4 regions of the Tardiphaga sp. genome follow, and region 2 is predicted to be linked to each of the others. Evidence: riboswitches for the same ligand, from Rfam matches in the RefSeq annotation. Region 2 holds a riboswitch; each other region holds the start of a gene.
The links. Region 2 has a riboswitch for cobalamin ahead of ACEK02_RS10255 (ribonucleoside-diphosphate reductase subunit alpha). Riboswitches for the same ligand answer to the same signal wherever they lie in the genome.
Positions count from the first base shown of each region.

Region 1: it holds a riboswitch for cobalamin, as region 2 does, so the genes downstream of both, ACEK02_RS31515 (TonB-dependent receptor plug domain-containing protein) here and ACEK02_RS10255 (ribonucleoside-diphosphate reductase subunit alpha) in region 2, are expected to answer to the same signal.
Region 3: it holds a riboswitch for cobalamin, as region 2 does, so the genes downstream of both, ACEK02_RS31570 (DUF1636 family protein) here and ACEK02_RS10255 (ribonucleoside-diphosphate reductase subunit alpha) in region 2, are expected to answer to the same signal.
Region 4: it holds a riboswitch for cobalamin, as region 2 does, so the genes downstream of both, ACEK02_RS31590 (TonB-dependent receptor) here and ACEK02_RS10255 (ribonucleoside-diphosphate reductase subunit alpha) in region 2, are expected to answer to the same signal.

Region 1 is NZ_JBGMOE010000227.1:1,699-7,421, reverse strand. It holds gene cobD (threonine-phosphate decarboxylase CobD) at 1-401, shown strand, start outside; gene ACEK02_RS31525 (ABC transporter ATP-binding protein) at 414-1,196, opposite strand; gene ACEK02_RS31520 (FecCD family ABC transporter permease) at 1,193-2,218, opposite strand; gene ACEK02_RS31515 (TonB-dependent receptor plug domain-containing protein) at 2,212-4,194, opposite strand; cobalamin riboswitch at 4,226-4,430, opposite strand; gene ACEK02_RS31510 (alpha/beta fold hydrolase) at 4,477-5,265, opposite strand; gene ACEK02_RS31505 (O-acetylhomoserine aminocarboxypropyltransferase) at 5,269-5,723, opposite strand, start outside.
Region 2 is NZ_JBGMOE010000062.1:100,188-105,910, forward strand. It holds gene ACEK02_RS10235 (glycosyltransferase family 87 protein) at 1-1,011, shown strand, start outside; gene ACEK02_RS10240 (HD domain-containing protein) at 983-1,624, opposite strand; gene ACEK02_RS10245 (GlxA family transcriptional regulator) at 1,791-2,756, shown strand; gene ACEK02_RS10250 (hypothetical protein) at 2,762-2,959, opposite strand; cobalamin riboswitch at 3,120-3,341, shown strand; gene ACEK02_RS10255 (ribonucleoside-diphosphate reductase subunit alpha) at 3,461-5,723, shown strand, end outside.
Region 3 is NZ_JBGMOE010000227.1:14,362-20,084, reverse strand. It holds gene ACEK02_RS31585 (tyrosine phosphatase family protein) at 1-160, shown strand, start outside; gene cobS (adenosylcobinamide-GDP ribazoletransferase) at 153-917, opposite strand; gene cobT (nicotinate-nucleotide--dimethylbenzimidazole phosphoribosyltransferase) at 918-1,973, opposite strand; cobalamin riboswitch at 2,073-2,254, shown strand; gene ACEK02_RS31570 (DUF1636 family protein) at 2,363-2,812, shown strand; gene cobU (bifunctional adenosylcobinamide kinase/adenosylcobinamide-phosphate guanylyltransferase) at 2,809-3,339, shown strand; gene cobW (cobalamin biosynthesis protein CobW) at 3,340-4,353, shown strand; gene cobN (cobaltochelatase subunit CobN) at 4,369-5,723, shown strand, end outside.
Region 4 is NZ_JBGMOE010000227.1:20,231-25,895, forward strand. It holds gene ACEK02_RS31585 (tyrosine phosphatase family protein) at 1-207, opposite strand, end outside; gene ACEK02_RS31590 (TonB-dependent receptor) at 207-2,234, opposite strand; cobalamin riboswitch at 2,429-2,642, opposite strand; gene ACEK02_RS31595 (Zn-dependent hydrolase) at 2,710-3,981, opposite strand; gene ACEK02_RS31600 (SDR family oxidoreductase) at 4,094-4,837, shown strand; gene ACEK02_RS31605 (NAD(P)-dependent alcohol dehydrogenase) at 4,918-5,665, opposite strand, start outside.

The DNA.
Region 1 (5,723 bases), on a different contig from region 2:
TCTACGGTCTCGCGGGCCTGCGTCTCGGTTTCGCGCTCGCTGCGCCGCTGATCGCGCAGCGTATCGCGACCGCCGTTGGTCCGTGGGCCTGTTCCGGTCCCGCACAGGTCATCGGCGCCGGTGCATTGCGCGACGAGCGTTGGGCCACGCAAACCCGCGTCGGGCTGGTCGCACAGAGCATCAAGCTGGACAATGTGTTGACCGACGCCGGCTTCGAGATTGTCGGCGGCACACCGCTGTACAGGCTGGCGTGCCATGCCGACGCCTTCGAGCGGCACGCCGCCTTGGCGCGTCAGCAGATCTGGTGCCGTCGCTTCGACTGGAGCCATGAGTTGCTGCGGTTCGGTCTGCCGCCCGATACGGCTACTCTGAGCCGGCTTGCTGCTGCGCTGGCGAAATAGCCGCCACATTGATCAAACTCCCGCCCAGGGCAGGATAATCGTTTCGTTCCGGTGCTCGGCGCGATAGGCACTGATACGGAACACCTTGGCGACGACGACATCGGAAAGCGCCTGTTGCGGCGAGCCCTGCGCTGCCAGGCGTCCGTTGGACATTACCAGCACCGTATCGGCAAAGCGTGCCGCGAGGCCGAGGTCGTGCGTGACCACGATCACCAGCACGCCGCTGTCGGCGACATCGCGCAGATTCTTCATGACGTCGATCTGGTAGCGCGGATCGAGGGACGCGGTCGGCTCATCTGCCAGCACGATCGGTGCCTCGACGGCGAGGACACGGGCCAGTGCGACGCGGCTGCGTTCGCCGCCGGAGAGTTCGGTGACGCGGCGATCGGCAAAGGCGACGATGTCGGTGGCCCGCATCGCGCGCTCGACTGCAGCCTTGTCTGACGATGTCAGTCGCGCCGGATCGGTCGCGCCATGCGGATAGCGCCCGAGGGCGACGACGTCCTTCACGTCGAGGGGCCAATGCACGACATGGCCTTGCGGCAGATAGCCGAAGCGTTTTGCGCGCTCACGCAGCGGCAGGGACGCCAGCGCATCGCCGGCTATATGAATTGCGCCCGTCGAGAGTTGCAGGCCCGCCAGCGCGCGCAGCAGCGTCGTCTTGCCGGCGCCATTCGGGCCGACCAGAGCGACAAGATGTTGGGGACTCAACGAGAACGCGACGTCGTGCAGCACGGGGCGGCCTGACAGTGTGACGCTCAGATGGCTCGCGGTCAGCAGCGTCTGATCGGTCATGCGACGCCTCCGCCCAGAGCGCGACGCTCGCGCATGATGAGATAGAGGAAGAACGGCACACCGATGATCGAGGTCAGCACGCCGACCTTGATGTCGCTGGTGGAAGGAATGAGGCGCACAGCGATATCCGCCGCGAGCAGCAGCCCAGAGCCGGTCAGCGCGCTCGGGATCAACAGCCGTGCGGGATCGTGTCCGATAATCGGACGCATCAGATGCGGTGCGATGAGGCCGATGAAACCGATCGTGCCAGTGACCGCGACCGCACCGCCAACGCCGAGCGCGACGCCGAGGATTACTAACAGCCGAAGGCGGCTGACATTGACGCCGAGGCTCTGTGCGGTCTCTTCGCCGAGGCTCAGTGCACGGAAGGCCGAGCGCTGGCTCATCAGGATAATGGCGCCAGCTACAATGAATGGAAGCGCCAGCGTGACATGACGGAAGCTGCGGTCTTCCAGCGAGCCGAGCAGCCAGAAAGCAATCTCAAGCGCCGCGAAGGGATTGGGCGACAGGTTCATCACCAGCGCCGTCGCGGCCCCTGCGAGACTGGAGATCGCAAGGCCCGCAAGGATCAGCAGCAACAGGCCCGCATTGCGGCCGGCGATGCCGAGCAGCATGAAGACCGAGAGGAATGCCATCGTAATGCCGGCAACAGGTAACGCCCATGAGCGCACATCAGCCAAACCGAGCGAAATCATCAGCACCGCGCCGAAGGCTGCCGATTGCGGCGCGCCGAACAGCGACGGCGAGGCGAGGGGATTGCGCAACAAACCCTGCAGCGCCGCGCCGGACAGACCGAGAATCGCGCCGATGGCCAGCGCGAGGATCGCGCGGGGCAGGCGGATTTCGCGCACGATGATCTGCTGCACGTCGCTGCCGCCGCCGAACAATGCATCGAGCACCGTCAGCGGCGAAAGCTTCACCGGCCCTGTGCCAAGCGAGCCCAATGCCAGCAGTGTCACGAGACCGACCAGCGCGATGGTCGCGACCGTCCGGCGGCGTGCTGCTGGCGCTATGCTCACCATGTGGCGTTGAAGCCTGCGTAAGCCGCAGGTCCTGTGGTGCCGAAGTTCAGCACTTCCTGATAGTGCTCATTCAGGATGTTCTCGCCGCGGGCAAAGACCTTCCAGTTCGCATCGATCTTGTACTCGGTATAGAGGTCGACGCGGGTATAGGCATCGACCTGACCGACCTGATTGGCACTGCTGAAGCGCTTCGACACCGTCGTGACGCGCGGCTCGATCATCCACTTGTCGGTGGGCGTGATCGTGAGTGCGAAGCGGGCGAAGTTCTTGGGACGACGTGCCAGGATCGCGCCGTTCGAAAGGTCGATGGCGTGGAGGTAGGTGTAGGCTGCGTTGAACTTCAGCAGTCCTGGCAGGATGTCGATGGTCGATCCGACCTCGAGGCCGCTGGTCTCCGCGCGGGCAACGTTGACGTAGCAACCGCTCTGTGTGCCGGTACAAGGGGTGGCTGCCGAGGGGGAGACGAAGTTAATGAGATTACTGAAGGTGTTGGAGAATCCTGTTACGGACATTACCACACGACCGTTCAGGAAGCTCTGATCAATGCCTGCATCGTAGCCAAAACTCTCTTCCGGCACGAGCGTGCGAGTACCATTGTCGGGTGAGTAGAGTTGATACAGCGTCGGCGCCTTGGCGCCGGTGCCGGCGCTGACATGAAACTTTGTACCCGTCTCTGCGATGTTGTAAGCGGCTGTCGCTCGCCACGTTTCGAACCGCGCCACGTCCACGACGTCGTCAACGCGGCCGCCCAAGGTGACGCTCAATCGTTCGCCGATAGGCAACTGCCAGAGCGCGAACAGGGCATTCGTATCCTGCGCTTTACCCAGTTGCGGCGTTAGAGGACTGGCCGGCTGAATACCGGCCTGCGAGATGTCCGCGGTCTCGTGCTGTGTCTTGGTGCCATATACCAGTGAACCCAGTGGCCCCAGCTTCAGCGTCCCTTGATATTCGGCGCCGACGCTATTGGCGAGATACTGCGAGTAAACGACCTTTGTATTCGCGGGCAGAGTGTTGGTGGTGTAGGTCGTTTCGTTGAAGGTGCGTTCGATATGAGTTTCGAAAACATTGATCTGGTGGTTCAGTACGCCGCCGAGCGTGTCGAACGTCGCTTTCCCCCATACCTGGTCAAGCTGACGTGTGGCGCTGTTGGGCGTGTCGGGAAACTGTGGGCTCTTCGACGTCGCGCTGTAAGTGCCATCGTAAGCGGACCGCGTAAAAGATGACAGGATACCGGCTTCCAGCTTCACGTCGCCGACATCATATCCAATCCGGGCCGAGCCGCCGACGCGATCAAATCCGTCGCGTTCGAGATTGGGATACTTCGCCTCCAACGCCGGAATACGATAGCCGAAGCGCGAGAAGCCGTTGCTGTGTTGACCGCTGCCGGTAAAGGCATAGGACCATGGTCCCTGCGAGCCGGTCAGCGATCCGCTGGTCGAGGCGGTGCCATAACTTCCGCCCTCGGTGCGGATGTTGAATTGCGCCGGGCCGGAGCCCTTTTTGGTGATAATGTTGATGACGCCGGTCATGGCGTCGGAGCCGTACAGCGCGCTCTGTGGCCCCTTCAGCACTTCGATACGATCGATCGAACTTGGGGCAAACATTGCGAAATCATAATCGCCGCTCGCCGCGGTGGGATCGTTGATACGGATACCGTCGATCATCACCAGCGTCTGGCCAGTATTGCCGCCGCGCAGGCGCACATTCGCGGTGCCGCCGGGGCCGCCGTTTTCGCTGATATCGAGACCTGGCACGGTGCGCAGCGCATCGACCAGCGAACCGGGATTGCTGGTCGCAATGGTCTCGCCTGAGACGACGCCGATCGAACTGCCGGTGCGATTGAGTTGTTCGGGCGCTCTGTCCGCCGTCACCACGATTTCGGAGAGCTGCTCGGCACTGGACTGCGCATGCGCAGCGTGAGAGCAAGACAGAACAATAACGGCTGCAGTACCTGCAGCCAAATTCCGGATAGCCATTTAACCCCTTCCGTCGACCCACCGTCGAACGAGTGTGAAACTCGTTACCGGCCGGTCTCCTGGCTCGCGGTGGTCTCCCGGTCCGCCTTCCCGAATCTGCGATGCAAATTCAGTGGCTTTGTGGACCCGGAATGGCCGCTTACAGTTGCGGGGGCAGCCGCGGCATAGGGGATAACTCCCCGCACCGCATTCCCGTTTCACCTCCTCGCGGAGGCACCGATAACGACAGACAGGAAGCACAGCACGCCGCGCGGTGCAACAGCCATCGCCGCGTGGCGGACGCTATTGCTCGTGCTGTAGCGCGGCGAGCACGTCGTCGGGGCGCTCGACCATCATCATGTGGCCGGTGCCGGGCAGAATCACCGTGCGGGCGTTTTTCAATGCGGCGGCCAGGGTCTTGCCGGCCTTGGCGGGAGTCATCATGTCACGCTCGCCGAGGATGAGCGTCACGGGGATATCGAGCTGGCCCGCCGCAGTCAGCGCATTCTGGTATGTATTGCAGGCGTTGAGGTCTGCGAACAATACGCCGGGCTTCGTCGCCTCAAGCACGCGCTGCGCGCCGCTGTGCATCCACAACCCCGGCGCGAGGCTGCCGCCGAGTTCGGCGCGAAAGCCGAGCCCCCAGATCGACACCATGTCGATGGCGGAATGCTGATTGGCTTCGGCGTCCTTCAACAGATCCGGGCCGACGGTCATCGTTCCTGCTGTGCCCATCAGATCGAGGCGTGTGATCTTGCCCGGATGCCGCGCCGCGGTCTCCAATGCGATCAGCGAGCCCATGGAATGGCCGATCAGCCGTGCCGTCTTTGCGCCGGACGCATCGATCAGTGCAGCAGTCCAGTCGGCGAGATCGCCGATGGTAGTGAGCGCTTCACCTTTCGAGCGGCCATGGCCTGGCAGATCGGGCGCGAGCACCGCGAAACCGTGATGCGCGAACCAGCGCGTATGCAGCGCCCAGGTCGAGTGATCGAAGCCGGCGCCGTGGATCATGACGACGACGGGCAGGGTTGGATCGAACGTGCGGCCGCCATTGGCGACATAGGTCTCGTGACCGTTGACGGTGAGTTGCATCGCTCAGCCCTTCTGCGAGATGCGCAGCGCCTGCGCGAGGTCATCGATGATGTCATCGGCAGCTTCGATGCCGACGGAGAGGCGGATCAGCTCTTCGCCGATGCCGGCGGCCTTGAGCTGCTCGGCGTCCATCTGCTGATGCGTGGTGCTTCCGGGATGAATGACCAGCGTCTTGGCGTCGCCGACATTGGCGAGATGGCTGGTCAGCTTCAGCGCCTCGATGAACTTGCGGCCGGCATTGCGGCCGCCCTTGATGCCGAAGGAAACGATAGAGCCGGCGCCGCGCGGCAGCAGGCGTTTCGCCAGCTGATAGTCCGGATGATTCTCCAGCGACGGATGCAGCACCCAGTCGACCGCCTTGTTTGCCGTGAGCGCTGCCAGCACCGCATGTGTATTGGCCATATGGCGCTCCATGCGAATGCCGAGCGTCTCCACGCCTTGCAGCAGCTGGAACGCGT
Region 2 (5,723 bases):
CGACTGGTGCTCGATGGGCATCCGGCATGGGCCTATGACTGGGACATTCAGAAGAAGATCCAGATCGCCGTCCTCGGCCAGACCTATCCGGGCAATTTTGCCTGGCACTATCCGCCGCCATTCCTGTTCATCGCGGCATTACTCGCGAAGCTGCCTTATGCCGTGGCCTTTGCCGGCTGGGCTGCAGTCAGCTTCATTCCTTATCTGATTGCGATGCGCGCGATCGTCGGTCGCCCCTTCGGATTGGTGTTGGCAGCGGCTTTTCCGGTTGTCATGACCAACGCGCTGGTCGGGCAGAATGGATTTCTGACGGCGGCGCTCATCGGCGGCATGCTGGTGCTATTGCCCACCCGACCGATCCTGTCGGGCATCTGTCTGGGGCTGCTCAGCTACAAGCCGCAATATGGTTTGCTGTTTCCGCTGATGTTGATCGCGGCATCACAATGGAAGGCGTTTGTCATTGCAGGCATCACGACCGTGCTGCTGGCCGCGGTGTCGTGGCTCGCGTTCGGCACGGAGAGCTGGCAAGCCTTTATTCACTGGATGCCGATGTTCTCGCAGGCCTTTCTCACCGAAGGCCGCGCGCCGTGGGGCAAGATGCAGAGCATCTTCGCCCTGGTGCGCTATTTTGACGGCAGCGAGCCGCTGGCATGGACGTTTCAGTGGATCATGATCGGCGCCGTCGTGGCGGTGCTCGTCCCGTTGTGGCGAAGCAGTGTGCGATACGAATTGAAAGCAGCCGCGCTGGCGGTCGGCGCCTTGCTGACGACGCCGTATCTGTTTCTGTACGACGTCATGGTGCTTGCAATTGCCGTCGGCTTTCTCGCGCGTATCGGTCTCTCCGAAGGCTTTCAGCGCCACGAACTGCCGATCCTCGGCGCCGCCGCGGCGCTGTTGATTGCTTATCCATTCCTGGGCGGCCCCACTGGCTTCGGCGCAACGCTGCTGGTGGCAGCGTTGATCGCCATGCGAATCCGAAGCTCTATTCGCTCCACGCCGAGTTCAGGATGACGCTGCAGAAATTAACGCGCTTGTAGCTGGGGTCGCGAAGTTCGAGCACGTCAGCCTTGACGTTGCCGAAGGTGGTCTCCGGCTTGTGGATCGTCCCTGCAGCGAACGCATCGATGATCCCGTTCTTGAAGTCATGGCCGCGCGGATGGCAGGCACACACTTCGTGGCGCTGATGTGCCGTGAATGCATCGTAGTCCAGACCAAGTACATCCATCTCGACACCCGCCGTCACCAGCGCCACGACGGGGCGCTTGTGCTTGGGAATGCCCGGCGTCGTGTGAAGCGCGATGGCGTCCCAGACATCGTCGATATCGCGTTCATCGATATGGTGGCTGCGCAGGAAGTCTGCGGCAGCATTCGCGCCATCGACCTCGAAACGCTCCTCCTTGCTCGCACAGGGCGCCTGCAGGCCCATGTCGTGAAACATGGCGCCCACATAGAGTAACTCGGAATCGACCTTGAGACCCTTGCGCTGCCCCGCGAGCGCGCCGAACAGGAAAACGCGATTGGAGTGGTGATACAAAAGCTCACTTTCCGTATCGCGCACCAGTTGATCGACCTGGCGGGCGAGGGCGCTGTCCGGCACTTTAATGCCGGCAATCGTCTTGCTCATGGGATGCTCCTTGCACTGTCGTTGTGATGCATCCGTTGTCGTCCGAGGGCGGTGTTCTCGCAATCGCGCAACGCCCTGTAAAACTGCCATTCATCCCTGATTTCCTGCCGGAACGCGACTATCTATTCTTCGGCGTCTGGGTTTACTGCCATCGATGGAATGAAGCATCACCATGAAGTCCGTTGCGCTTGCGATCTTTCCGGGTGTCCAGTCGCTGGACGTGGCCGGTCCGCTTGATGTGTTCATGGAGGCCAATGGCTTCGTCGCGCCGAGCGACGGCTACGACATCACGCTTGTTGCAGCAGACTGCACGCCGCTCCGTGCATCGAACGGTTTGCGGATATCCGCCGATCTGGCGTTCAGCGACGCGAAGAAGCCCTGGGATCTGGTTCTGGTTGCCGGCGGGCCAGGTCTGCCGTCGGCGGAGGCCGATCCGCAGCTCACCGAGTGGCTGGCCAGCGCAGCACTCCATGCGGAGCGTTACGGCTCGGTGTGCACCGGTGCATTCGCGCTCGGCCATGCAGGTCTGCTCGACGGCAAGACGGTGACGACGCACTGGCAGAATGCGCCGCTATTGGCGCTGCGTTTCCCCAAGGCGCATGTGGAGTTCGATCGCATCTATAGCCGCGATGGCGCGCTCGTGACATCGGCCGGCGTCACCGCAGGCATCGATCTCGGTCTCGCACTGGTTCAGGAAGATCATGGTGCCGATGTTGCGCTGGCCGTGGCCAAGCGTCTGGTCGTGGTGGCGCAGCGGCAGGGCGGCCAGTCGCAATTCAGTCCCTATCTGGTGCCGCCGGCCGAGCCGGGTTCACCAATCGCGCGCGTCCATGCCCATGTGATGGCTCATTTGCGTGACGCGCACAGCGTGGATGAACTTGCGGATGTGGCGGGCATGAGCGCGCGAACTTTCGCGCGGGTATTTAAGCAGGAAACGAAGATGACGCCCGCAGATTTCGTTGAGGGCGCCAGGATCGACACGGCGCGTAACCGCCTCGAAGGCAGCGATCTGCCGCTGAAGATGGTGGCCTATGAATGCGGCTTCACCACCGCCGAACACATGCGTCAGGTCTTTGTGCGACGGCTGGGCCTGACCCCCAGCCAGTACCGGGCCAGCTTTCGCGCGGTCTGATCCGCTCAGGCGAGCTGCAAAGAGGAGATTGGATCGCTGGCCGGAAAACTGTCCATCAGCGCCTCGTTCAGCATCTCGTCGAGGCGGCGACGGGCAATCTGCTCCGTTGTCTCGAACGCCGCGGGCACACCCGGGCGCTCGACGATAGTATTGAAGTTCATCCTCTCGGTGGTCGTTATCAGGTTGCGCATGGCATCCTCCATTGGTTGATGATCGTGTTCTGCGCTTCACAGCGCTTCCGGACAACGAATCGCATCGTGCAGAGACCGCCACCGATGCCGCGGATCCTGCCAGGGCAAGCAGTTGTCCACGGGACCAACAGCCGTCATGAATTTGTCCGCTTGACACTCTGCCACGGGTCACACCAAATGTAGATGTCACGGTCCGCCTTGTCGCAAGACTTGGTGGCTAAGAGGGAAGCCGGTGAAGACGTTGTTTTCGCGTCCAATTCCGGCGCTGCCCCCGCAACTGTAAGCAGAGAGTTTGTTTCGTCTGAAGTCACTGATGCCCTGTCGGCATTGGGAAGACAGAAACAAGCGCTTGAATCTGCGAGCCAGGAGACCTGCCGCGACACCAGAACGTCCATGGGCGGGGTGTCCCAGCGGTCGCTTGCAGGCAATGCCGGCGGGATGTCCGCCGTGTATTTTGCAGCGTCCTTTCGGCCCCAGCCCCCATTGCTTGATGCATCACACGGGGTCTTGCCGATGCCTACTTCATCTTCCGTCTTGTCCAACGGCCGCGATGCGGCTCATACGCCGCCGGTTCAACGGTCGCCGGAAACGCTCGCTGCACCCGCGCGCGAACCCTCGATGCAGATTATCCGCCGCAACGGCACCGTGTCGCCTTTCGACGGCAGCAAGATTTCCGTGGCCATGACCAAGGCGTTCCTCGCCGTCGAGGGCCACACCGCTGCCGCGTCGCGCCGCGTTCATGAAGCGGTGGAGCAGCTCACCGGCGACGTCGTCGCCGCGCTGACGCGCCGTGTCGGGGAAGGGCGCACCTTCCATATCGAGGACGTGCAGGATCAGGTCGAACTGGCGCTGATGCGCAGCGAGCATCACAAGGTCGCGCGCGCTTATGTGCTGTATCGCGAGGAGCGCGCCCGCACCCGCGCAGAGGAACTGGCCGCCAAGCCTGCGCTCGTCTCCACCGCGCCGGTGCTGCATGTCACGCTCGCCAACGGCACCCGGGCGCCGCTCGATTCGGCGCGTCTGGCGCTGATCGTCAACGAGGCCTGCGCCGGCCTCGATGGCGTCGAGGCCGCCCCGGTGCTCGAGGAAACCCGCCGCAATCTCTATGACGGCATCACGCTGGATGAGCTGGCACTGGCCGGCATCATGGCCGCGCGCACGCTGGTGGAGCAGGAACCGAACTACACCTTCGTCAGCGCCCGTCTGCTGCTCGACAAGCTGCGCACTGAAGTCCTGTCCTTCGTCCATGGCAGCCTGACGCATGCATCGCAGGCTGACATGACCACGCGTTACGCCGACTATTTCGGCGCCTATATCAAGACCGGCATCAATGCCGAACTGCTCGATCCTGAACTCGCGCGTTTCGACCTCAAGCGAATCGCCGCAGCGCTGAAGCCGGAAGGCGATCTCCAGTTCCAGTTTCTGGGCCTGCAGACGCTCTACGATCGCTACTTCCTGCATGTCCAGGGCAACCGCATCGAGCTGCCGCAGGCCTTCTTCATGCGCGTCGCCATGGGCCTCGCATTGCGCGAGATCGACCGCGAAGCCCGTGCCATCGAATTCTACAATCTGCTGTCGTCGTTCGACTTCATGGCCTCGACGCCGACTCTGTTCAATTCCGGCACGCTGCGCCCGCAGCTGTCGTCCTGCTTCCTCACCACCGTCGCCGACGATCTCGACGGCATCTTCAAGTCGGTGAAGGACAATGCGCTGCTGGCGAAATATTCCGGCGGTCTCGGCAATGACTGGACCCGCGTGCGCGGGTTGGGTGCCCATATCAAGGGCACCAATGGCGAGAGCCAGGGTGTGGTGCCATTCCTGAAGGTTGCCAACGATACGGCCATCGCCGTCAACCAGGGCGGCAAGCGCAAGGGCGCGGTCTGTGCCTATCTGGAAACCTGGCATATCGACATCGAGGAATTCCTCGATCTGCGCAAGAACACCGGCGACGACCGCCGCCGCACCCACGACATGAACACGGCCAACTGGGTGCCAGATCTGTTCATGCAGCGCGTTGAGCTTGACGGCGAATGGACACTGTTCTCGCCTGACGAAACGCCGGAACTGCACGATCTCTATGGCAAGCCCTTTGCCGAGCGCTATGCGGCCTATGAAGAGAAAGCCGCGCGCGGCGAGATCCGCGTCTTCAAGAAAGTGCGGGCGACTGACCTGTGGCGCCGCATGCTGACCATGGTGTTCGAGACCGGCCATCCCTGGATCACGTTCAAGGATCCCTGCAACCTGCGCTCGCCGCAGCAGCATGCCGGCGTGATCCACTCGTCGAATCTCTGCACCGAGATCACTTTGAATACGTCGGATGATGAAGTCGCCGTCTGCAATCTCGGTTCGGTCAATCTGCTGAATCACATCGGCAAGGAAGGTCTCGACCATGCGCAGCTGAAGCGCACCGTGACTACGGCGATGCGGATGCTCGACAATGTCATCGACATCAATTTCTACACCATCCCAGAAGCCCGCCGCTCGAACCTCAAGCATCGGCCGGTCGGTCTCGGCCTGATGGGCTTCCAGGACGCCCTGCAGGTCCAGGGCATCGCGATGGCGTCGGACGCTGCCGTCGCCTTCGCCGACACCAGCATGGAAGCGATTGCCTTCCATTCGATCTCGGCATCGGTCGATCTCGCTGCCGAGCGCGGCCGTTATCCGTCCTTCGATGGATCGCTGTGGAGCCGCGGCATTCTGCCGATCGACTCCATAGAAATACTCGCCGCTGCGCGGGGCGGCGTGCAGATGGATCGTTCGACCACGCTGGACTGGA
Region 3 (5,723 bases), on a different contig from region 2:
ACGTTCGGCCTATGTGACGCCGAACAAATTGATGGTGCAGTTGGCTGACGAACAACTCGGTCGCGACGGCCGCATGGTTGAAGCCATCGCGCGCATCGGCCGCGGCGCGGACGCCTTCGAGGGTGCGCCGTATCAACTGCCGCTGGTGTGGCCTATCTGATCGCGGCGGCGACGCCGAGCAGGAAACCGATCTCGAACAATTGCTCGATAGCGCCGAGGACGTCGCCGGTGTAGCCGCCGAGCAAACGGCGCGACCAGCGCGTGAGCAGGGCTGCGAATGTTGCACCGAGCAGCAAGCCGACCGCAACGGATGCAACGGTGATGAACGCCAGCGGGATCGCCGCAAGTGCGGCGATAATCAGCGCAAGAGTGAGTTCGTTCGACCGCACGGGTGTTTCTGCATAGGAAACCTTCATCGCTGCGGTATCGCCGCTATAGGGCAGGCGATTGATCACGAAGCCCGGTACGGCACGCGCGGCTGCATGCGCTGCGATCAGCGCCGCAGCCCCTAGCCAGATTGGCAGTGCGGCCATGGCTGCGACCCGCAATGCAACGCCGATGCCAAGAGCCAGTGCGCCATAGGTGCCGATGCGGCTGTCCTTCATGATGGCAAGGCGCTTCTCGATGCTCCAGCCGCCGCCGAAACTGTCGACGGTATCGGCGAGGCCGTCTTCGTGCAGGGCGCCGGTGATCGCGATGCTGGTCGTCACCGCCAGCAGTGCCGCGATCAGCGGCGACCAGAATTCGCTCGCGATCAGGAATACAAGCGCGGATGCTGCGCCGATGCCGGCGCCGACAAGCGGAAAGTATTTTATCGCCCGCGCCAGCCAGTCCCGCTCCGGCGCGTTGGCCGAGTGCGGCGTCGGCACCACGGTCAGAAAGCGGATCGCATTGAGCAGATGCGGATCCAGCGCCATCTAGATCTTTCCAGCCAGCACGTCATCGAGGCTGGCGACGTCGGTCAGCATGCGCGCGGCGGCGCGGACCAGCGGCACCGCCAGCAGTGCGCCGGTGCCTTCGCCGAGGCGCAGGCCGAGATCGAGCAGCGGTTTGGCGTCGAGTGCGTTGAGTACGATATCATGGCCGCGCTCGGCAGAGCGATGTGCGAACACGCAATAGTCGCGTGCCGCCGGGCAGAGCCGAACGGCGAGCAGCGCGGCAGCGGTCGAGATGAAACCGTCGATGATGACGGGGCGTCGCTGCGATGCCGCACCAAGCACGGCGCCGGCCATGCCCGCAATTTCGAGCCCGCCGAACTCGGCGAGCACATGCAGCGGCACGGTTGCGTCGCTGCGTGCAGCCGCTTTCGTGATCGCCGCGCGCTTGCGCGCCATACCCGCGTCGTCCTGCCCGGCACCAACGCCGATACAATCATCCAGAGGTGCCGGCGCGAGCCGATGAACCACCAATGCCGAGGAGGCGGTGTTGCCGATGCCCATTTCGCCAAGCGCGAGGATGTCTGCGCCGGCCTTGATCTCGCCAACGGCGATTCGGTAGCCGCGCATCAGCGCATCAATCGCCTGCGCTGAAGTCATCGCCGGCTCACGCGCGGCATTGGCCGTGCCCATGCGCACCTTGGCGTCGATCAGCTTCGGATGAACCGGCAGTTCGGCCGCAACGCCGATGTCGATCACGCGCACACCGATATTGTTGGCCGCGGCGAAAGCATTGGCTGTGGCGCGGCCGGCCAGATAGGTCATCACCATCGCAACGGTCACCGCCGACGGATATTGCGACACGCCCTCGGCGACGAGCCCGTGATCCCCAGCGAATACCAGCAGCACGGCACTGTCGCCGCGCGGTTCGCCCGGATGCCGGATCATGCCGAGCTGAAGCGCCAGATCCTCGATTCGTCCCAGTGATCGCGGCGGCTTGGCCTTGCCGTCGATGACGGCACGGATGCCTGCCGCGATCTGCGGGTCGACGGGCGCAATGGCGGGTGGCTGCCACAAGGACTGAGAATGGGCGGACATAGGGTTCCTTTTCGCGGCCTAACTGACGCAAGACGGCCTGCAAGGTCAACAGGTCCGGGCGGTCGCTTGCCGGCGCGGTTGACCCCGGCGCACCCGGCAGATAGCGTCTTTTGCGATGGTCCTTCCGCGTGGAAGGTGAATAGGGAAGCCGGTTTGAGGCCGGCGCTGCCCCCGCAACTGTAAGCGACGAGCCCGCGCTGGTGCCACTGGGAATTCCCGGGAAGGCGGCTGCAGGCTTTGACTCGCGAGCCAGGAGACCTGCCATCACGAACTGTGCTTTGGAGGCGTCGTCGGGGCGGGGTGCACCGGACGGGAGCGAACCGACGGCCATGCTGTCGGCGCGATCCAACAAAGCTCGTAGGCCCGCGAGGGCATGAACTGAGCATGTAATGGATCACGACAACGCCGACATCTCTGGCGAACAAATTTCGGTCGAACCGCCGCGACCTGTACCGGCTTGCCCCGTTGTCGTGAGCGTGTGCATCAGCTGCAAAGCCGCCGATACCGGCACGATCGTAGGCCCTGAGATGTTCGATGCCGTGAAGGCCGCGCTCGACGATGGCGATGCTGCAGTGATGGTGCGTCCCGTGCAATGCCTCAGCGTCTGCAAGCGGCCGGCAACGGTCGCGGTGACGAGCCCGGATGGCTACACGTTCCTGTTCGGTGATCTGCAGACTGACAGTGGCAGTGCGGCGCTGGTGACCTTCGTCGACTCCTATCAAAAATCCGACTACGGCCTCGTACCTTGGCGCGAGCGCGCCGAGGTGTTGCGGAAGGGCATGGTTGCGCGTGTGCCGCCATTGCGTTGGTCGCCCGAAGACGGGCGTGCGCCGAAATGACCGCCGCTACAACAACACTGGTGCTGGGCGGTGCGCGCTCGGGCAAGTCGTCTTTCGCCGAAAGGCTGGTCGATGGCATCGGCTTGACGAAGGTTTACCTGGCCACCGCAACGGCCGGCGATGACGAAATGCACGTCCGTATCGCGCAGCATCGCAGGCAGCGCGGCGAAGGCTGGATCACCGTGGAAGAACCGCTGACCCTTGTCGATGCCCTGACGCGCGAGGCCACGGTGGGGCGCGTCGTGCTGGTGGATTGCCTGACACTGTGGCTGTCCAACCTGATGTTAGCCGAGCGTGATCCGGAGATCGAAGCGAAGCGTCTGGTGCGCTTTCTCGATGTCTCGCGCTATCCGATTGTCTTCGTGTCCAACGAAGTCGGGCTCGGTCTCGTGCCGGAGACCCCGCTCGGCCGTGCCTTTCGTGATGCACAGGGCCGGCTCAACCAGATCATCGCGGCCGCCGTGCCGAATGTCGCTTTCATCGCGGCCGGGCTTCCGCTCTGGCTCAAGCGTTCCCAGGAGAATTGAATGTCCCGCGTTCCCGTCACTGTGCTCACCGGATTTCTCGGCGCCGGCAAGACCACGCTGCTGCGCTCGCTGCTGACCCAGGCCGATGGCCGTCGCATCGCGGTGATCGTCAATGAATTCGGCGATGCCGGTTTCGATGGCGGTCTCGTTGAGGAATGCGCGGCTAAAGCCTGCGCGCCCGGCGATATCGTCGAGCTCACCAATGGCTGCATCTGCTGCACCGTGGCCGATGACTTTGTGCCGACCATGGACAAGCTTCTGTCGCGCGAACGGCCTCTCGATGCCATTGTCATCGAGACATCGGGGCTCGCGCTGCCGCAGCCGCTGCTGAAGGCCTTTGCATGGCCGGCAGTGAAGACCCGCGCCACTGTCGATGGCGTCGTCACTGTCGTCGATGCGCTGGCGCTTTCTGAGGGCCGCGTCACGCTGGACGAAGATGCTGTCGCCGAGCAACGCGTCAGGGACGAAGGCATCGAGCATGACGATCCCATCGAGGAAGTGTTCGAGGATCAGCTTGCCTGCGCAGATCTCGTGGTGCTCTCGAAGAGCGATCTGGTCGCTCCGGAGAAACTTGCCGAGATCGAGGCCAAGCTTAAAGCCGTGTTGCGCCCGGGCGTGAATATCGTGCGTTCCAAGGGCGATCTCGCGCCATCGGTGCTGATCGGCCTCGACGCGGCTGCGGAGGACGACATAGCGGCCCGCGCCGGTCATCATGGCGAGGAGGAAGAACACGACCATGATGATTTCGACAGCATCGTCGTCAAACCCGCCGCCGCCACCAGCATCGACGCGATGCGCGCACGCATCAGTGACGCGCTTGGCCTCGACGGCGTGCTGCGCGTGAAGGGTCATGCGCGCATCGCCGACAAGCCCGCGCCGATCGTGGTGCAGGCCGTCGGTGCCCGCGTCGAGCTCGCTTTCGGGCGGCCGGATCTGGCGCAGGCCGAGCATCTCGTTGTGATCGGCCTGAAGGGATTCGACGGCGACGCGGTACGAAAGGCACTCGCCGGGTAACGCAGGTTCACCCGCATGCATCTGAAGCTCGATACCTCCGGCAGCATTGACGACGGTGACGTCGCCCGCGATCTCGGGCAGGACACTGCCGATATCGTCGTGCTGTCGGCGGCGGACAGCGATCTGGCGGCATTCAATGCGGCGCATGCGACACTGCCAGGCGATTTCCCCAGCGTGCGGTTCACCAACATGCTGGCGCTCGGTCATCCTGCGTCGGTCGATCTCTATGTCGAGCGCACGCTGGCCAGGGCGAAGATCGTCGTGCTGCGCATGCTCGGCGGCATCAGCTATTGGCCCCATGGCGTCGAAAGCCTGCGCAGCGACGCACTGAGCCGCGGCGCCAAATTCGCCTGTTTGCCCGGCGAGATGGAGTGGAATGCCGAGCTGGCCGCGCGTGGCACGGTCAGTAGCGATGACACCCACGCGCTGTGGCGCTATTGCAGCGAGGGTGGCGTCGATAACGCGCAGCTGGCCTTGCGCTATGCCGCGCATTTGATCGGCTATGGTCAGGAGCCACCTGCGGCACGGCCGATGCCGTCAGCCGGATTCTGGCCGGGTGAACCGACACCGGATGATCGGCCCAACGCCATCGTGATTTTCTATCGCGCGCTGGTCGCAGGTGGGGATACCGCTGCGATCGATGCGTTGCGTCTGTCTTTGAGTGCACGCGGTCTCAATGCCGTCTGCCTCTATGTAACCAGCCTGAAAGATAAGCGCTCCGCCGCTTTCCTGCGTGCCGCGCTCGGAGCCTATCCGCCGGATATCATCATCAACGCGACAGCCTTCGCCACAGCGACCGCGCATGACGATGCCGGCGTGTTGTCGGCATCAGGCTGTCCGATACTGCAGGTCGCACAGGCCGGCATCTCGCGCGCCAGCTGGGAAGCCTCGACCCGGGGTCTCACGCCGCGCGATCTGGCGATGCATGTGGTGCTACCTGAAGTCGATGGCCGTATCTTCGCCAATGCCATCGCCTTCAAGGAACGCGGCGCTAGCGATGGTGGCTTTGCGCCGACCACATTGCAGCCGGTGCAGGATCGCATCGATGCGACCGCTGATCTGGCGCGCGCCTGGGTCCGCTTGCGCCGAACCTCCGCGAGCGAGCGTCGTGTCGCGCTGATCCTCGCGAACTATCCCAATCGTGACGGTCGTCTCGCCAATGGCGTCGGCCTCGATACGCCGCAGAGCCTCATCGATGTGATCGCAGCCATGGGCAACGCCGGATACGTCACCGGCGATGCGCCCGGCACCACAGCCGCGATGATGCAGCTATTGCAGCAGGGGCCGACCAATGCGCTTGCCGGTCGCGCGGAGCGAGACGGTGGCGTGACATGGTCGCCGGCCGATTATCACGCGGCGTTCGCGACATT
Region 4 (5,665 bases), on a different contig from region 2:
AATGGCGCGCATCGTTCCGGCATCGGGCGCAATCAGCTCCGGCGTCTGTTCAACGATATCGTGAAATGCCAGTTGCAGATGGCGCTCAGGCGCGAGCCCGCTCCAGTCATGCGCTGTCGCGCCGGGCGACAGCAGCGTGAGCAAATCGAAGGACTTCAGCGACGCCGCCACGTTCACAACGCCGCTGAGAGAACTGACATGGATCATCAGAACGTCGCGCCTGCCTTCACAAGGTAAGTCCGCCCCGGCAGCGGATAGGCATTGAACCTTCCCGGGGTGAACGTGCTGGCCACCGCGTAATCGTAATATTGCGCGTCGAACAGATTATTGACACTCAGCGACCAGAAGACATTCTGATACTCGCCGCTCAACTTGAGGTCCACCGTCGCATTCGCCGGGATCAGCGGCTGAGCATTGCCCTGATCGTTGTCCATGCGGCGACTGCTCCAGTAGCGCACGGTCGCATCGATCACCGCATATTTTTCCCAGACGTTCCAGGTGACGCCGGCATTGGCAGTGAAGCGTGATACCAATGGCACGTCATTGCCTGCGAAGGTGCCCTCACGGAACACAGCGCGCGTCAGCGCCAAGCCGCCGCGCAACAGAACCGTGTCGCTGGCCTGCAGCGAAGCGCTGGTCTCCGAGCCGTAGCGACGGGTCGGATCGAGATTTCTGTTGTAGAAATTCACTGGATCGAACTGGATTTCATTATCCAGATCCATTCCGTAGATGCTGGACTGAGCCTTGAACGCTCCTGCCGAGATACGGAAACCAGCCTCGATATCCCTGGAGGTCTGGGTCTTCAGCGAAAATGTACCAGGGATTGGGTTGAAGTTGGCATCGAACGAGGGCCCCGACGCCACGCGTTCATCCACATTCGGCGTGCGGAGAGCGCTGGCGGCGCGGCCGAACACCGCAAAGATATCATTCAAGCGATGCTCAAGGCCGATATGCAGCGCATGCTGGGTCTCGTTGCTGTTCAGCGGCAGCGCCTGCGTATCGAAGGCGCCCGGCGCGTTTGGATCGAACCGATCCCGCGCATTCACGCTGGTGCGCTGGACGCGGCCGCCATAGGACAGATCCGTGCTTGGCAGAAGACCGACGGTCTGCTGCCAATAGGCCGCGAGCGTCTGCTGTGACAGATCATAGACATGGGTCGGAGCGACGCCGCGCAACTGACTGCGGCTGGAATGATAGGTCGCATCGTAATAATCGATGCCGGTCAGGATATCCGACGGCAGCCCGAACAGCGCATTCTTGATGCTTAACCGCGGCGTCAGCGACCAGGTCTGAAGATTGGTGTCCACATAACTGGCGTTGAAGCTCGATAGCGGAAGGCTTCCGAAGAAGCCGGCCTGCTGATCCTTGTTGCGGAGACCGCCATCGACGATCAGTTCAGCGCCGCTCCACAATGTTTTCGTGAAGCCGGCCGTGACATTTGCGCCCTGCTTGTCGGCATAATCCAGCGGCGTGCTCGCCCCCCTGCGATCGGTCAGCAGCTGATTCAGGCCAATGGATGGATCCACCGTCCGCGCACCGGGCAGACCGAGATGCTGATCGTCGCCGGATAAATTCAGGTAAGCGCTGAAATCAGGCGCGCTATAGCGGATATCACCAACGCCGGTGATCTGGTTCAGCTTGTTGTTGTCGCGATAGCCATCGGACGTGATGCCGCTGCCATAGAACGACGATGACCATGGCCCGGAACTGGCCGCCGCCGAGATTGAGCCGAGGCGCTGATTGAACGAACCACCACCGCCCTCGACGCGCATCGCGAAAGGCTTGGCCGAGCCAGCCTTGGTGACGATATTGATGACACCGCCCACAGAATTGTCGCCATAGAGCACAGCGCCGCTGTTTCCTTTGGTGATCTCGATGCGCGCAATGGAATCCTTGGGAATCGACGACAGATCGACGCCGGCGAGGTCGATATCGTTGAGCCTGCGGCCGTTAATGAGCACCAGCGTGTTGGCTGTCGCAAAGGCGCCGAAGCCGCGCAGATCGACCGACGTGCCGGCACCATTCACGCCACCATAAAGGCTTTGAACCTGCACGCCGGGCGTCTGCGCGATGATCTCCTGGATTGTCTGAGCTGGCGAACGCGCGATGTCTTCCGCCGTGATGACCGATGTGGCCGTCCCGGCAATGCCGTTCGGGAGCCTGCTGGCGGTGACGCTGATCGTATCAAGCTGAACACTCTGCTGTGCAGTTGCCGATGTGATGCCGACGACCATCAGAGGAACAATGCCGGCAGACAAGAGATAGGCGCGATTACGCCTTGTGAAGGCTATGGCGGGTGCAACGATAGCGGAAGACATGGTTCGGCCTCGGTTCGACGTTGTGGCACGTCACAGCGAACCAAGTCTCATTGCGGAGCTCGCGCCCTGCCAATGAAGCCAATGTCTGTACTCCCCGACCGACATCCTCGCGTGTGACCACGTATGACGGCAGGTCTCCTGGCTCGCGGGTCGATATCTTTCATCGCCTTCCCAGGACCGAGTTTCCCAGTGGCATGTGACGAAAGACTCACCGCTTACAGTTGCGGGGGCAGCCGCGGCATAGGGCAGTCCATCAAGAAGAACCTGCCCGCACCGCATTCCCTTTTGATCCCCTTTCGGGAAACCGTCCTCCCGATCTAGGACGGCGCTGCTCTGGAAGTCAATAATGCAGCGCCGGCCGGAATCCGAATACAGGAACGGTATATGGCCCCTACGCGTTCTGTCCGTCGAGCAGCCGCACCGCCTCGAACAGCGTCGCCGCACCCACCGCCAGCTGCTCGGGTTCGGACCATTCTTCGGGGCAATGGCTTTTGCCGTCCCTGGACGGAATGAACAGCATGGCGCTCGGCCCGATATGCGACATGAACGCGGCGTCGTGACCCGCGCCGGAGGCCAGCGTCGTGGTGGAGTAGCCGAGCTTGGCAGCGCTGCGACCGAGGATATCGCGCAGGTGATCATCGCAAGGTGACGGCGGATTCTGCGAGATCAGGGCAAAGCGTTCGCGATCGACTTTCGCACGCCTGGCGATGGCCAGACTCTCGCGATCGAGCAGTGCCACGAATTCATCGACCAGCGCGGCCTTCTCCGCACGGATATCGAGGATCAGGCGCGCGCCGCCGGGAACGACGTTGGCGGCATTCGGGCTGATCTCGAGGATCCCCGTCGTGGCGACGAAGTGGCCCTGCTTGCGCGCCGCAAACGCATTGGCCTGCTGGGCGACCAGCAGCACGAGTTCGGCGGCGGGAAGGCTCGCGTCTTTACGATATTCCATCAGCGTCGAGCCGGCGTGATCGGCGGCGCCCTTCAGCACGATCTCGACGCGGGTGATACCGGCGATGCCGGTGACGAGACCGAGATCGAGCTTCTTGCTTTCCAGCACGACGCCCTGCTCGATATGCAATTCGAGATAGCCGGCGAATTTTGGTTTCTGCATCGACGCAATCGCTGCGGGATCACCGCCGATGCGCTTGATGGCAGCGGCCAGCGTCTCGCCGGCCGCATTGGTGTAGGTCAGCATCTTCGCATCGAGCTCGCCGACCATGGCGCGGCTGCCGACACATGAGAGCCCGTATTCGCTGGGCTCCTCGGCGAGAAAGTCCACGATCTCGATGGGGTGCCGGGGCTTGTAGCCGGACGCCTGCAGCGCACGCACCGCTTCCAGCGCGGTGAGGATGCCGGAGATACCGTCGAAGCGGCCGCCGGACGGCACCGTATCGGAATGCGAGCCGAGCATGATCGGCGGCAGGCCCGCGACGCTGCCTTCCAGCCGCGCGATCACATTGGCGGCAGCATCCATGCGCACCGTCATGCCGGCCGCGAGATACTGCTCGCGCAGCCAGGCGCGGCCGTCGAGAAAGCGCTGCGAGAACGATCGCCGCGTCCATGGCTTGTCGGGATCGGTGATGGCGGCGAGCGCCATATGGTCGTCCCAGAGGCGGTTCTGATCGATGGGCGGCTTTGTCTCGGTCGGCATGATCGGCATGAGGCTCATGAGTTGGCGGCACTGGCGCCGGCGCGATTATTGTTGAACACTTTGGCCATCGTGAAGCAAGACGATGGACATCGCGAAGCAAGAAACGATCAGGGAGAAAATCGTGACCAGCAAGACCAAGATCGCATGGGTGACCGGCGGCGGCACCGGAATCGGCAAGGCGGGGGCGCAGGCGCTGCTGGCGGACGGCTGGACGGTGGTCATTTCCGGCCGCCGGGCCGATGTGCTGAAGGGCGTCGCCGATGAACTCGGCGCCGGCGGCAAGCCGGTGGAAGCAATGGCGCTGGATGTCAGCAATGCCGACGACGTCAACAAGGTGGCGCAGGCCATCCTCGCCAAATACGGCCGGATCGATCTCCTGGTGAACAGCGCCGGCATCAATGTGCCGAAGCGCAGCTGGGAGGACGTCACCCAGGACGGCTGGGACCAGATCGTCGACATCAATCTCAACGGCGTGATGTATTGCATGCGCGCGGTGCTGCCGGCCATGCGGGCACAGAAGGACGGCTGCATCATCAATGTCGCCTCATGGGCCGGGCGCATCGTGTCGAAGATGACGGGACCGGCCTATACGGCCACCAAACATGCCGTGCTGGCACTGACGCATTCGTTCAACATGGATGAAGGCATTAACGGCCTGCGCGCCTGCTGCCTGTCGCCGGGGGAAGTCGCGACCGACATCATGAAGAATCGTCCGGTGCCGCCCAGCGCCGAGGTGATGGCGCGGATGCTGCAGCCGGACGATCTCGGCAAGACCATCGCCTTCATCGCCGGCATGCCGCCGCATGTCTGCATCAACGAGGTGCTGATCGCTCCGACGTGGAACCGGAGCTTTCACAATATGTGATGGGCTCGGATACCGATGGCGCCCGGCTGGAACGAACACACATCGTCATGGCCGGGCGGCGCGTTAAAGCCCCCTCACCTTCACGGCGTGATAGCGACCTTCAGCACGCCATCGCGCTGGTGCGCGAACAGATCGTAGGCTTTTTCGATATCGTCCAGTTTGTAGTGATGCGTGACCAGCGCCGTCAGGTCGGCGCGGCCGGAGGCAACGACGTTCATCAGCCGTCGCATCCGCTCCTTGCCACCGGGGCACAGGCTGGTGACAATCGTGTTGTCGCCGAGGCCCGCCGAAAAGGCGCTCAGGGGAATCTGCAGATCCGTCGAATAGACGCCAAGGCTGCTCAGGGTGCCGCCCGGCCGCAGCGCGCGCAGTGCCGATTCGAAGGTGCCTTGCGTACCCAAGGCTTCGATGGCCACATCGACGCCGCGGCCGTCGGTCAGGTCCATGATCTGCTTGACCGGATCCCCCTTCTTGAAGTCGACGACCATATCAGCGCCGAGCCGTTTGGCGACCTCGATGCGCGCGGGCACCGTATCGACACCGATGATCGTGGTCGCGCCCATCAGCTTCGCGCCGGCGATCGCGCAGAGTCCGATCGGCCCCAGAGCGAACACCACCACCGTGTCGCCGATCCTGATGCCGCCGCGCTCGGCGCCCGCAAATCCCGTCGACATGATGTCCGGACACATCAGCACCTGCTCGTCCGTCAACGCGTCGGGCACCGGACTGAGATTGACCATGGCATCGGGCACCAGCACATACTCGGCCTGCGCACCATCGATCGTATTGCCGAACCGCCAGCCGCCGCTGGCCTTGAAGCCGTGCTTC